2 regions of the Citrobacter sp. MNAZ 1397 genome follow, and region 2 is predicted to be linked to the other one. Evidence: predicted binding sites of a transcription regulator. Region 2 holds the regulator's gene; the other holds the start of a gene.

Region 1 (7,630 bases), on a different contig from region 2:
TAACGAACGGCTTCCCGAATCAGGATCGGCCAGGCATCTGCCGACGGGGAGGGCAATTCAGCCTCCCGGGCAACCAGTTGAACCCACTGACACCATTGTGCCAGGGTTTCTGCGTCGCTAACCTGCAGGTTGTCTTCATATTCGCTATAGATAGACTGTTCAGCGAGCTCTGGTTCCATCTCCTGAAAATCCGCCAGAGAATCCCGTTCACCGACGAGGATGACACGAAGATCGAGTGGCAGTGATGGGACTGAAACGGGCAGGGGGCGTGATTCATCAAAGGCGACCCAGTCAAAACGACGACGCGTCACCATGGTTTTTAAACGCATCCACAGCAAAGGCTGCGCCAGCAGGGTGCGCAGAGAGATAATCAGCGTACCGCCATTGGCCTGATGTACCAAGCCTGGCTGCAAGGAAATCTCATTATTGAATTGGCGCAAACAACCAAATAATTGCTCGGCCTCGACCCAGTCAGCAATAACAACCTGGTTTTTACCGGCAAAATTGGCTTCTGTGTTTTGCGCAGGGGTAAGCGTAATCGTCGCGCCATTAACCTGATAGTCGCCGCCGACAACGTCGAATTCCTCGGGCTGTAACGCTGACACAGCCCCGGCGAGGATCTTAAGGTACTCTTCCTCTTCTGGCGCTTTTGCCAACATAAAGCGTGACGTCGCCATAGGATGGAGCAATTGCTCCAGCGCATACTGTAATCGGGGTTGGGTATCGCCCAGTAAGAAGACCGTCTCGTCAGTGAGTGCGGACTGCTTAAACACATCCTGATAGCTTTCGGTATCCGGAGTCAGTTCATTCCATTCAAGTTTTGTAATGGTCAAAGTCGTTTTTTTAGTCTGATGTAAAAGGCGGGATTATACCGTAAACGCCTGTGTAGCACACAGGGAATACTCGTTTTCCCGTTGCAGATGTGTTGTTGGAATAGACAGAATGTGATTTCTTTTCAGCAGAGCAAGAAAAAACTGATATTCTGAACAGAGTTACACGGTAACGTTGAGATCGCAATGAAATATCAACAACTGGAAAATCTTGAAAGCGGCTGGAAATGGAAGTATCTGGTGAAAAAACACCGGGAAGGTGAGCTTATTACAAGATATATCGAAGCCAGCGCGGCCAAAGATGCCGTCGATTTATTGCTAACCCTCGAAAATGAACCCGTACAGGTTAATGCCTGGATTGAGCAGCATATTAATCCGTCTCTCATGAACCGCATGAAGCAGACCATCCGGGCGCGGCGCAAGCGGCATTTTAATGCTGAGCATCAGCATACGCGTAAGAAATCAATCGATCTGGAGTTTGTTGTCTGGCAACGTCTGGCAGCGCTGGCACAGCGTCGGGGGAAAACCCTTTCCGAGACCATTGTGCAGTTGATCGAGGATGCTGAGCATAAAGAAAAATACGCCACGACCATGTCCTCACTTAAACAGGATTTGCAGGCGCTTTTAGGCAAAGAGTGATTTTCTGTGCAAATGCGGTTTATTACCGGCAATAAAAAACCCCGCGATGCGGGGTTTTTTTACAGCACGTGAACTTAAGCCTGAGGCTGAGTTACAACGTCTTTGCTGCCACGAACTTCGATTTCTACGCGACGGTCCGGCGCCAGGCAATCGATCAGCGCAGGGCGCGCTTTCACGTTGTCACAGGTGCTGCCAGTAACCGGCTGGGATTTGCCCATGCCACGTGCGGAGATTTTGTTCGCCGGGATACCTTTAGAAATCAGGTAATCAACAACGGACTGAGCACGTTTCTCAGACAGACCCTGGTTGTAAGCGTCAGAACCGATACGGTCGGTGAAGCCCAGAACCACTACGGAACCGTCTTTCGGATCCAGGTTGCTCAGCTGACCATACAGCTGATCCAGTGCCTGCTGACCTTCCGGTTTCAGGGTTGCTTTGTTGAAGTTGAACAGAACGTCAGACTTCAGAGTGAAGTGCTTGGTCTGTACTTCCGGAGCCGGAGCCGGAGCAGGCGCTACTACCGGCGCTGCTTCTTCCTGCTGGCCGAAACGGTAGGAAACACCTACGCTCAGCATGCCGTTGTCCGGACGGGTACCAACGGTGTTTGCATCACCGATGTTGTTAACCCACTGGTATTCCAGACGGGTAGCGATATCACGGGTAACAGCCCACTCAAGGCCACCAGCGAATACCGGGGAAACACCGGTGTCGTGGTCTTTGAAGTGAGCGTCAGCGCCAGGGACGTTAGCTTTAGCGTCTGCACGCCATACCATGCCGCCCAGACGGGTGTAGATATCCAGATCGTCAGTGATCGGGTAACCCAGTTTAGCGGTCAGCTGTACGCCTTGAGCTTTGAACGCACCGTTTACAGTGTCGCCTTTGTACGGCATACGACCTAACCAGTCGTAACCCATTTCAAAACCAACGTACGGGTTAACCTGATAGCCACCGAACGCACCTGCACCAAGCTGACTTGAATGGGTCGGGCCGTCGTTCGGGATGAAGCCGGTGTCGTGGAACTGAGACCAGCCCAGTTTGCCACCTGCATACCAGGTATTATCTTTCGGAGCGGCCTGCGCTACGGTAGCGAAACCAGCCAGTGCCACTGCAATCGCGATAGCTGTCTTTTTCATTTTTTGCGCCTCGTTATCATCCAAAAATCGCCATGAAAATCTCGATGAGAAGTCACGGTTAAATCCTTCACCGGGGGCATTGCTCATCAGTCCCTATAGAGATATCTTCACGATATCTTTGGCTTATGCCGAGCACCCCTGGCGATGTAAAGTCTACAACGTAGTTGGAAACTTACAAGTGTGAAGTCCGTCAGGCATATGAAAAAAAAGGCTTTGTATACACAATATTTAACACTTTTGCGGAACTATTCGCCAATACAGTTGCCTTGCAAGTCGCCTGAATCGGGCGTTGGCGGCGTATTTCGCTGATTACACGGCAATGCTTGTCAGACAGAAAAATAATACCAGGATTTATCTTAATTTTACTCAATGATACAAATTTGAGTGAATTTTTATCCCCGAATGCTGTCTCGCAGCGAGAGGATTGCATTGTACTGGCCGCATCACGAAGCCAATTGCGTTCCCTTCTTCTGCTGCTAAAGCCAGACGGTGATGTTCGTCTTCGGTTAATTCTTCGGCATGCCAGCCAATCACAACGCTATAGTTACCGGTACGTAATGCGCGAATCATAGATTCCAGAGTGAGGCAGGGAGACAGTTGGCTGATTTGCATAACTTTGGTCAGCGGCAGGCCTGCAGACAACACCCATTCACGGCTTAATTTTTGTTGCGGCGTTAACCAGAGCTGCCAGCGCGATTGTTGACCCAATTGCTGTAATAACGGCAACAGCAGCAATTGCGTCATGCCGGGCTGATCTTCGCGATAAACAACTTCACTGACCAGACCCGTAGAAGCCTCAACGGCCCCTGCGCTGTGTGCGGAAAGAAATTGTGTTGAACGATTTGCACGGTTTAATGAATGGTACATGATCAACCCAGCCCTGTTAGTTACTGTATAAACATACAGTAACCCCTGGACGTTCAAAGATCAACCTCATTTTCTGAAAGCATCTCGCAATTTTGTCTTGTATTGCGATGAAGCCGCAAAATTTTCTTGCCGTGTTGCGCGCACTTGCCTATGTTCCTCTGTAGCGGATCGGTTAACAGAATTAATGTTTTTACTCCATGATTTACAAGGGAATAATCATGAAAAACATATCGTATCAAAGGATCTATCAGTCACGGGAATACCTCGCGCCTTTGGGAAAAATTCGCTTTCGCGCGCATTTTGGCGGCTACAGTTTATCGATAGACAACACGGTGTTTGCGATGATTTCAGAGGGTGAATTATACCTGCGTGCCTGCGAGGAGAGTGCCCAGTATCGGGTAACAACACGTTCACCCCTTCTGACAATCCAGAAGCGTGGTCGCGCCGTTTCCCTTAACTACTACTTTGTTGATGAGCATCTCTGGCGTGACTTGCCAACACTGTTGCGGCTTTCATCGCAATCACTCGCGGCGGCCCGGCAGGAAAAAACGGCGCGCGATACGCCTCATCGTCTTAAGGATCTACCAAACATGAACTTCCAACTTGAGATGATGCTTTTCGATGCCGGTATACCGGACGAACATATGCTGCGACAACTGGGTGCCAAAGCGTGTTGGTTGCGTTTGAAGGCGATGAACAAACACATGGGCATCAAGGTACTCCTGGGCCTGGAAGGTGCGATCATCGGTCTGCACGAAGCCGCACTCCCGGCGTTGAGACGCCAGGAGTTAATCGACTGGTACCACGAGATTGGCCAGAAATAAAAACAGGATAGTCAGGTCATGATCTGCCGCTGTAAACGGCACATTTCTGGCAGAAGTGCGATAAGTAATCCTATTTGTTGCAATACAAGTGGCTCTTTGCTGTCAGGTCGTGGCTCAAGATGCTTAATGCGTCGCGACAAATCTGCCAGCGTTGACTGGACGCGCTCTTCATCAGCGGGCTGGTGGTGAAGGGCGTCATCAACATAACAGACCGCATCATCCAGCAAACGAAGGATGGCAGGGTGGGTAAGTTGTTCGCGATGTGCGCCAAGGGCAGAGATATAGCTGGTACAGGTATGATTCAGGCAAAGTAAACGAAATGCTACTTCACGCAATTCAGGTGTGGCGCCAGGTTCTGACGCCATATTGGAAACTACCGACGCCAGCTCGGCGTCTCTGTTATAGGCGTTTCTGCGGGCAACACGGTACGCCAGGCGGTTGTCGCGGCCCTGATGATATTGTTCAAGAATCGCATCCAGATAACGACAATTGGCATTGAATGCTTGCTCAGTCACACGTGCCAGATTACGAAAACGCCAGTCAGGCCAGATAAAACTCACCGCCGCCCAGGCGATGGCGCACCCGATGAGGGTATCAATCACTCGTGGTATGGCAACTTCAAAACCTTCACCAAGCAAATTAAAGCACAGCAGCACCAGCAATGTGATGAACATAGTGGCCTGCGCGTATTGTACAAGACGAAAGGCGAAAAAAAGTACGCCCGTAACGACGATTAGTATCAACTGCCCTTCCTGCGAGGGAACAAAATAGAGTACGGGAAGGCCGAGGGCGATTCCTGCAATGGTTCCGACGATACGCAGCGTGAGACGGTGGCGCGTGGCGTTATAGTTAGGCTGGCAGACAAACAGACTGGTGAGCAGAATCCAGTATCCGTGATGCAGACCGGTAATTTGGATGATGGCGTAGCCTGCACACAGTACAACAGACATCCGCACAGCATGGCGAAACAGTGCCGATTCCGGTGTAAGGTTATTGCGTAAACGCAGCCAGATATCGCTCAGTCCATGCAGGCTATCATCTGCCAGTAAGTTTTCTGTTTCGTTTCTCTGCGGCGTTGGCGGTTGTCCGGACTCTATACTCGCCAATTGTGCGTCGATAGCGCGAAGATTATCGAGTAAAAACCCCAATGCTTTCAGTTGTTCAGCCGAAGTTGTACCGCTGGCACGAATGCGATCTAGCGCTGCATCAAGGTGTATAAATGCACGCTCGAAGCGGTGGTCATGCTGGTAAGGTGTACGAAGCAGGATGGCGTGAGCGAGCCTGGAGCAGGCCTGAGATTGCAAAGTGATCAACCGCTGAAAACGGAACATCACATCGCTGTAGCGAAAATGTTCCCTCAGTGCCTGGTACTGTATATGAGAAGAACTGGCGCGTTCATGAATATCCTGTGCGGCAAAATAGTAATGCAACGTACGCCGGGTTCCCCGTTGTCCGCGATCGCCGCGAAGGCGGGTTAATAGTGACGCTTTGGTCTGGTTTAGTGTTGACACCAGCTGACCGTTGGCTAAAGCCAGCTCATAAAGCGGGGCCTGGCTTTCCTCCTCGATATCTGGATCAAACAGCCGCGCTTTGAGCTCCAGATACTGAGATAACTGCTCGTAACAGCGAGCCAGATTATCCTGTAGCGGACGGATAGGGAAAACGAGGTGCCCGACCAGCGTCAACACGTTAAACCAGATGGCGCCCGCCAGAAGCAAAAGAGGCTGCTGATACCATGCGGTATATAACGTGGTGCCAAGCATTGTATAAATGGCGATAAGCAATGCGCCAAACGCAATGGTGGCGTAGCGTTGCCCCAGCCCTCCCAACAAAATAAACCCAATGGTCGACGTGATAAGCCCAATGGCAAATAACCACGGCCAGGGGAATAAAAGCTCGACCGATGCCGAGGCGATAAAAAAAGAAATCAGGGTAATGATTAAATTGCGTAGACGGCCGGTCAGACGATCATCGAGATCCGCCAGCGCCGCGGCAACAACGCCCAGGGTTAAAGGAATCGTCAGTTTCGCGTCGCCAAGCAGCCATGGCAAGGCCGCTGTTCCACTCAGCGCAAGGAAGATTCGAATGTTATAAAGCCAGGCACTATTCCAGGTGTACCGGCGAAGAAGGGGGCTTAGCATAGTATTCGTGACTCGTTTACGGGAAACGACGGCGGGCATTGGCTTCGCGCGCGGCACGGGCCACTTCAACCGACACAACACGGCGACCAACCGGCCATATGGCGATTGCCGCAATCTTAAAATTGGCGATACCGACCGGGATTCCGATGATAGTGATGCACTGAGTAATACCTGCCACAATGTGCATCACGCAGAGCCACCAGCCAAAGAGCACGAACCAGAGAATGTTGAGCACGGTCCCGCCAGCATTCATGAGGGTATTTTTACTATCAGGGTTCAGCTCATCGACATGCACAGCTTCATTGCCCCAGGGGATAAGCGAAAGTTTAGTGATTTCCCAACAGGAGCGTGTAAGCGGCAGGGTAATAACCAGGACAACACTCAAAATGGTTGCCAGTAGCCAGCCAAGAGTGGTGGCAAAACCGCCAAGGACAAAGTTCAGTATATTCAGAACGGTACGCATATTACCTCAATGCTATTCTGTCAGGGAATTGACCTGACAATTGTAACGATTTTTTGGGCTGGAGCACGTATTCTCTGGCGGTTAAACTGGCAATCACAGTCATAAGCTGAAAAAGGATGTGTGATGGAACTAAAAGCGACTTCATTGGGAAAGCGGCTGGCGCAGCATCCATATGATCGAGTGGTCATCCTCAATGCGGGCGTGAAGGTTTCAGGCGATCGACATGAATACCTTATTCCCTTTAATCAGTTGCTGGCAATCGAGTGCAAGCGTGGCCTGGTATGGGGCGAACTGGAATTCGTTCTCGCAGATAATAAAGTCGTTCGTTTGCACGGTACTGAATGGAATGAAACTCAGCGTTTTTATCAGCATCTGAATGATCGTTGGGTGACCTGGAGCGCGGAGATGAGCGAGGTGGCTGCGAGAGTGCTCTCTGAACAACTCGCGGACATTTCCGGGCGTATGGATCAGGAAAAATGGCTCACTCGCGCGCAGCTTAAAGGTGTTCAGAAACAACTTCGCCAGGCATTCGATGCGTTGCCTGTCCCCACCAGCCGCCTTGAGTCTTTTAGTAACTGCCGGGATCTGTGGCGGCAGTGCCAGGCCTGGTTAAAAGATACCGAGACTGGCCGGGCGAAACATAATCAAGACTGGACCGACAAAATGCTGGTTCAGTACGAGACATTTTTCAAAAACATCGAAAGCTCTCCGCTCAACCCGGCGCAGGCAAGGG
Region 2 (7,630 bases):
ATTAACTATGTCTTTGTAATAATCGATTTTATCACTGATATCATTAATTTCATCGCGCAGGTTGTCCTCATCGGTTATCTGTGCGCCAACGGTCGGTAAGATGACCGTAACATTGTCTTCCGGTTTCGCCTTTGCCAGCAACGCCGGGTTAATGAATGCACCACTGCCGTAATTTGCGGAGGCAACACCTGTCCCCCCCATTGCATCATTACGTGCCTCTGCCCAGGTATTTGCCGCTCCGGCTTGATTTGCCACGAAAAAGGAGACAGCGATAGCGACCACCGAAAGTTTAAGATTGTTTTTCACAGTTATGCGTCTCGTAATCAAATGAGTTTATGACCCTGCTAGTTGTGACATGGACAGGGTGGCTCTATTGCTGCGAATAACATCCAAAAAACATCCTATTTCTACGGAATGTAATAAAACGTTACAGAAGATGTTGTTATATGAAGTGACCATCAATATTTATAGAAGACACATGGGGATTGCGAAAGGTGAAGGCGCGGTCGCGATCTCGGCGTTTAGTACAGAACATGATAAAGTGGGGGCTTATGTCGCCATTTCATGAGAGAACGCCTATGGATAAGTCCACTTCGCAAGAGATGCTCGCGCAGGCCGAAAAACTGTGTGTGCAACGCAATGTGCGCCTGACTCCCCAGCGCCTCGAAGTGTTACGCCTGATGAGTCTGCAACAGGGGGCCATCAGCGCCTACGACCTGCTCGATCTCCTGCGTGAGGCAGAGCCTCAGGCCAAACCCCCTACTGTGTATCGCGCGCTGGATTTTCTGTTAGAACAAGGCTTTGTGCATAAAGTGGAGTCCACAAATAGCTATGTGCTTTGCCATCTTTTCGATCAACCGACGCACACCTCCGCGATGTTTATCTGCGATCGTTGCGGCGTGGTAAAAGAAGAGCAGGCGGAAGGCGTGGAAGATATTATGCACGCACTGGCGGCAAAACGCGGTTTTGCGCTGCGCCATAACGTCATTGAAGCACATGGATTATGCGCTGATTGCGCCGAGGTTGAAGCGTGCCGACATCCCGGCGAATGCCATCATGACCACACGATTCAGTTGAAAAAAAAATCGCGCTAGTCGCGATTTTTCTCTTTTAAACGGACAAATAAATTGAGGGTGGTACATCCGTGTACCGTTCGGGCAGGGTAGCCATTGGGGGTCTACACATTGAGGGGGATGTGAAGGCTACCAGCGGTAATCATTCCGCGTTTCCCAGTCCACGACTTCTTTTTCTGCCTGATCTTTGGCGTAGCCGTAACGTTCCTGAATTTTACCGACCAGTTGGTCACGTTTACCTTCGATGATGGTCATATCATCGTCAGTCAATTTACCCCACTGTTCCTTCGCTTTACCTTTGAACTGTTTCCAGTTGCCGCTGACTTCGTCTTTATTCATCATAATTTCCTCATCGTTGGTCATGAACAGCGTTATTCCTTTCGTTACGCTCTAAATATCCTGAACGTGATTATTATTGTAGTTAAGGATAGCGACCATGAATCTTTATTCGGAATTTTTAACCATCAGAAGGAAAATTGCCGGACAGATATGCAGACCAAACCTAAGCGAGATCAGGAGGATAAGGGAGAAGTTAAAGCTTTGTCAGGAAAGGAAAGCAACCGTGACAGCAGATCAGCCGCCACGGCTCAGAAAGGTATTACAGCCATTCACCATTGCGGATAACGCCAACCGCAAGGCCTTCAATGGTGAAGTTGTGCTCACGCAGGTTAACCACAATTGGGGAAAACTCACTGTTTTCAGGCAGTAACTGCACCGTATTACCCTGTTTTTTCAGGCGCTTGACCGTAACTTCATCGTCAATACGCGCAACAACAACCTGCCCGTTACGAACATCCTGAGTTTTATGGACAGCCAGCAGGTCGCCATCCATGATGCCGATATCTTTCATCGACATACCGCTTACGCGGAGCAGGAAGTCAGCGTTAGGTTTGAAGAGAGAAGGATCGACCTGATAGTGTCCCTCGATATGCTGTTGCGCCAGCAAAGGTTCGCCAGCAGCGACACGCCCGATAAGCGGCAGCCCGATATCCTCTTCTTCTTCAAGCAACAGACGAATACCACGAGACGCACCCGATACAATCTCAATAACGCCCTTACGCGCAAGCGCTTTCAGGTGTTCCTCTGCCGCGTTTGGGGAACGGAACCCCAACTGTTGCGCGATCTCCGCACGCGTCGGCGGCATACCTGTCTGGTTGATTCGATCGCGAATAAGATCGAACACCTCTTGCTGCCTGGCCGTTAAAGCTTTCATTCCGCCCCCTGGGTGTATATACAGTTATGCTGTGAGTATATACAGTTAAAGGTGATTTTGAAACCAAAATTAAGCAAAAAACGCGGACTTAACGCATTTCTGGAAGCCTTATCGAAAATAGCCCCACAGCAGAGAAACCCAGGTAAACAGTGCCAGAAGAATGGCCATTAATACTGCCGCAGACCCCATGTCCTTCGCACGTCCTGAGAGTTCATGAAATTCAGATCCAATACGGTCAACCACCGCTTCAATCGCACTATTGAGGATTTCCACTATCATCACCAGCACAACAGAACCAATCAACAGAACACGCGTAATCGCGTCAACATCCACAAACGACGCAATGATGATGGCAATAATGACCGCAACACCTTCCTGACGAAAAGCAGCTTCGTTAATCCACGCTGCGCGCACCCCTTTCCATGAATAGCCTGCCGCTTTAATGATGCGGGTAATTCCAGTGGTATTGTTGGCCATGAAAAACAACCTTTTTATGTAATGAACGTCAATGTCTATGTAAGCTTATAGAGGTAGAAAAGAAATTCTGCGGACTTTCTGATATTCTTGCCGCGCAATGGCATTATTAACCAGAGGCTTTACATCGTTTATGTCCGGCTGGCCACGAATTTACTACAAATTACTAAATTTACCATTAAGCGTCCTGGTAAAAAGCAAGTCTATCCCGGCGGAACCCGCCCAGGAATTAGGACTCGATACGTCACGCCCTATTATGTACGTTTTGCCTTATAATTCGAAGGCAGACTTGCTTACCTTGCGCGCTCAGTGTCTGGCACACGATTTGCCCGACCCCCTCGAACCGCTTGAAATCGACGGAGCGGAGCTGCCGCGTTATATCTTTATTCACGGCGGGCCGCGCGTCTTTACCTGGTACACGCCTAAAGAAGAGTCGATCAAGCTGTTCCATGACTATCTCGATCTGCACCGCAGCCATCCCGATCTGGATGTTCAGATGGTGCCTGTATCGATGATGTTCGGCCGTTCTCCAGGTCGCGAAAAGGGTGAAGTCAACCCGCCGCTGCGTATGCTAAACGGTATTCAGAAATTTTTCGCGATCTCATGGCTTGGCCGCGACAGCTTTGTGCGTTTCTCGCCGCCGGTTTCGCTGCGTCGTATGGCAACCGAGCACGGGACAGACAAAACCATTGCGCAAAAACTGGCACGCGTAGCGCGTATGCACTTCGCCCGCCAGCGCCTGGCCGCAGTGGGGCCGCGTTTGCCGGCCCGTCAGGACCTGTTTAATAAGCTGCTCTCCTCCAAAGCCATCGCCCGCGCCGTCGAAGACGAAGCGCGCAGCAAGAAAATCTCCCATGATAAAGCCCAACAAAACGCAATTGCGCTGATGGAAGAGATTGCGGCGAACTTCTCGTATGAGATGATCCGTCTGTCAGACCGTATCCTCGGCTTTACCTGGAACCGTCTGTATCAGGGCATTAATGTACATAACGCGGAACGTGTTCGTCAGCTCGCCCATGATGGTCATGAAATTGTCTATGTGCCCTGCCATCGCAGCCATATGGACTATTTGTTGCTCTCCTACGTGCTCTATCATCAGGGGCTGGTACCGCCGCATATCGCTGCCGGCATCAACCTGAACTTCTGGCCGGCGGGTCCCATTTTCCGTCGTCTGGGCGCGTTCTTTATTCGCCGTACTTTTAAAGGGAACAAGCTCTATTCGACGGTTTTCCGCGAGTATTTGGGTGAATTGTTTAACCGCGGCTATTCAGTGGAATACTTTGTGGAGGGTGGGCGTTCTCGTACCGGCCGTCTGTTGGATCCAAAGACCGGCACGCTCTCAATGACGATTCAGGCCATGCTTCGTGGGGGCACGCGTCCGATCACGCTGGTGCCCATCTACATTGGCTATGAGCACGTCATGGAAGTGGGCACCTACGCCAAAGAGCTGCGCGGCGCGACGAAAGAGAAAGAAGGTTTTGCCCAGATGGTACGCGGTTTAAGCAAGCTGCGTAATCTCGGTCAGGGCTACGTCAACTTTGGCGAGCCCATTCCGCTGATGAACTATCTGAATCATCGCGTGCCGGAATGGCGCGAATCCATCGATCCCATCGAGGCTGTCCGTCCTGCCTGGCTGACGCCGACGGTGAATGCTATTGCTGCTGATCTGATGGTGCGTATTAATAATGCCGGTGCGGCAAACGCCATGAACCTCTGTTGTACTGCGCTTCTGGCCTCACGTCAGCGTTCACTGACCCGTGAACAGCTCACCGAGCAACTGGACTGTTACCTCAACCTGATGCGCAATGTGCCCTATGCTGCCGACACAACGGTGCCCACCGTCAGTGCGGACGCGCTTATTGAGCACGCCCTGCAGATGAACAAGTTTGAGGTTGAGAAAGACACGATTGGCGACATCATCATTCTGCCGCGCGAGCAGGCGGTGCTGATGACGTACTATCGCAACAACATTGCGCATATGCTGATGTTGCCATCGCTGATGGCGGCCATTATTACCCAGCATCGTCATATCTCTCAGGACGAAATGCTGCGCCATGTTGAACTGCTCTACCCGATGCTGAAAGCCGAGCTGTTCTTGCGCTGGGAAAAAGAGGAACTGGCCGGCGTACTGGAGAGCCTCGCACAGGAATTACTGCGCCAGGGGCTGATCACCATGAAAGATGGCCAGCTCTATATCAATCCGGTACATTCCCGTACTCTGCAACTGCTGGCGGCTGGCGCGCGCGAAACGCTGCAACGTTATGCCATCACGTTCTGGTTGCTGAGCGCAAATCCGGCGATGAACCGCAGTACGCTGGAGAAAGAGAGCCGTACGCTGGCGCAACGTCTGTCAGTGCTGCACGGCATCAATGCGCCGGAATTCTTCGACAAGGCGGTTTTCAGTACTCTGGTGCTGACGCTGCGTGATGAAGGGTATATCAGCGATACCGGCGATGCCGAGCCCGAGCAGACGCTGGCGGTGTATCAACTGTTAGCAGAGCTGATTACTTCTGATGTGCGTTTGACTATCGAGAGCGCAACGCAGGCGGAGTGAGTAAAGCGCCGCATCCGGGAGTAACTTCCCTGATGCGCTTCGCTTATCGGGGCTACTCTGGGCTATACGCTTACAGTAGCCCCGATAAGGCAACGCCACATCCGGCAAAATCGCATTACGCCAGGTAGCTTGTCGCCAGGCCGATAAACAGTACCAGCCCCACATAGTTATTATTCATAAACGCTTTAAAACAAGCGTCGCGATCGCGATTCACAATGAGCTTCTGCTGATAAACAAACAGCGCACCCGCGATAATGACCGACCCGTAGAAGTGCCAGCCTAAGCCATTGAGCGCGCCAATCGCCACCATCAACGCCAGTACCGCCACCTGCAATATGCCAATGATCAACTTATCGTGGCGCCCAAACAGAATGGCGGTCGACTTGATACCAATTTTCAGGTCATCGTCGCGATCAACCATGGCGTACTGCGTATCGTAGGCGACCGCCCACAGAATATTGGCGAGAAACATTATCCAGCAACTCAGCGGCACGGATTCGCTTACCGCGGCAAATGCCATCGGGATCGACCAGCCAAACGCCGCCCCCAGCACCACCTGCGGCAAATGGGTATACCGCTTCATAAACGGATATACCCAGGCAAGCAGAAGCGCCGCAACGGAGAGCAGAATGGTCATGGCGTTAAGCGTCAACACCAGCGCAAATGCCAGCACCACCAATACCACAAACAGTATCCGCGCTTCGTTTTCCGTGACCGCCCCGCTGGGCAGCGGACGATTGGCAGTGCGTTTTACATGGCCGTCGAATTTACGGTCCGCATAGTCATTTACCACACAGCCTGCCGCACGCATCAGCCAGACCCCTGCCACAAAAACCATCAGGATCCACAGGGGAGGAACACCAGGCGTTGCCACCCACAGCGCCCACAGCGTTGGCCAGAGCAACAACAACGCGCCAATGGGCTTGTCCGTGCGCATGAGTCGATGATAGGCCAGCAGCTTATCCTGCGAGAGACTCCACTCCATTCTTTTTTCCTCTTAGTACAGCGGTGACGCAGGCAAAAACAGTTCAGTCAGCAGGAGAGGTTTCCCTCCCAGGCGCAGGCGGGAGCGTCTTCCCCACAGCGCGTCATAGCGACCAACTTCAATAAAATCTCGTGTCAGCGTAGATGATGTAAAGAGATAACGCCCAAGCGGCGTGGTACCCAGCTTCTGCAGCGCAAGTTCCGGCCCGGTCAGCGTAGACTCTGGCACCACGGTTCGTCCGGCAAGCCAGGGTTCGCCGTCAGCGCACAACAGGATCTCCCGCAGCCAGTACCTCGCGTCGTCAGGCAGCAAGTGGCGCTCGCCATCGAGCATATCGGACGTCACAAATCCTTCCTGGATAAGCGTCACGGATACCTGTTTACCCTGTTGCTCAAAACGTTTCGTCATGGAATCTTCCAGCAACAGCCAATCCAGTTGCTGCGGGTCGAGCGCGGGAAGTGCGTCAAAATAGCGCAGCGCACGCAATTGCGTAAGCGCGGGGTGTGACATGCCTTACTCTCCAATACATAACGTCACATTATTGTATCGCAGAACAGGCTGTTCCGGCGGGGAAACTTCATTCAGTTTTCATAAGCGCAACAGATATGCAACAGCGTCGTTGCGCCAGAAAAAAGGGTGCGTCAGGCGACGCACCAGTTGTTGCAAACATCAGCATTGCGGGGAGACGGTCACCCCTTGCCTTTTACACTGCTGATAAAGGTTTTCCGGGCGGATGTGGACCCGAGACGCTCAGCTTCATTCAGTAACTTCAGGGCCTTATCGATATCCCCTTTTGCGGCGGCCTGTTTAATGGCCTGGTTGAAATAGCTTTCAGTATCATTCAGCATCGGCTCACTTTTCGCGGCGGATGCAGGCGCAGAGGCCGGTGCGGCAGCCACAGCAGCAGGTGCAGCTGCCGGTGCGCTATAGGCCGTGGCAGGCGCGGCAGTGTTACCTACCGTCACGGGCCCTGGTCCGGATGAACCGAACAGCGGGCCTACCAGCACGCTGGAACCGCTACTGGTTTTCACTTTCAGTTTCACCACACCCTCAGTAACGTGACGGGCTATCGGATCGGGGATATCCGGTACCGCGTTACCCGTTCCTTTGGCGTAGGATTTGGCCGGGTCCATCAGTTTGGTGGTCTGGCGCAGATCGTTCTCGGTAGTGAAGACCAGCAGATAGATCTTTTGCTGGCCCAGCGCAGGCGTCAGGCGCATCACCCCTTCCAGCCTGTCGGCACTCATCACTCCCGGCTCCTGATACGTAAAGAAGCTGCTGGGGAAGTAAGCGGCAGGTGACATGTTCTGGTCAAGAACCAACACATTGGG

Evidence for each region. Region 2 encodes LexA, which represses DNA repair genes until DNA is damaged. Its sites were predicted from a motif close to TNCTGTATGTACATACAGNA; they were not measured.
Region 1: a site for LexA is predicted at 3,491-3,510, ahead of sulA (SOS-induced cell division inhibitor SulA). Genes of this name have one in related genera too.

The regions. Positions count from the first base shown of each region.
Region 1 covers NZ_JAKIVH010000001.1:2,248,027-2,255,656, reverse strand. The annotation lists gene L2097_RS10645 (AAA family ATPase) at 1-833, opposite strand, end outside; gene matP (macrodomain Ter protein MatP) at 1,017-1,469, shown strand; gene ompA (porin OmpA) at 1,544-2,602, opposite strand; gene sulA (SOS-induced cell division inhibitor SulA) at 2,969-3,469, opposite strand; gene L2097_RS10625 (TfoX/Sxy family DNA transformation protein) at 3,688-4,293, shown strand; gene yccS (YccS family putative transporter) at 4,305-6,434, opposite strand; gene L2097_RS10615 (YccF domain-containing protein) at 6,451-6,897, opposite strand; gene helD (DNA helicase IV) at 7,021-7,630, shown strand, end outside.
Region 2 covers NZ_JAKIVH010000007.1:51,377-59,006, reverse strand. The annotation lists gene L2097_RS23270 (conjugal transfer protein TraF) at 1-306, opposite strand, end outside; gene zur (zinc uptake transcriptional repressor Zur) at 579-1,094, shown strand; gene L2097_RS23260 (CsbD family protein) at 1,203-1,412, opposite strand; gene lexA (transcriptional repressor LexA) at 1,672-2,286, opposite strand; gene L2097_RS23250 (diacylglycerol kinase) at 2,395-2,763, opposite strand; gene plsB (glycerol-3-phosphate 1-O-acyltransferase PlsB) at 2,894-5,314, shown strand; gene ubiA (4-hydroxybenzoate octaprenyltransferase) at 5,430-6,299, opposite strand; gene ubiC (chorismate lyase) at 6,312-6,809, opposite strand; gene malM (maltose operon protein MalM) at 6,989-7,630, opposite strand, start outside.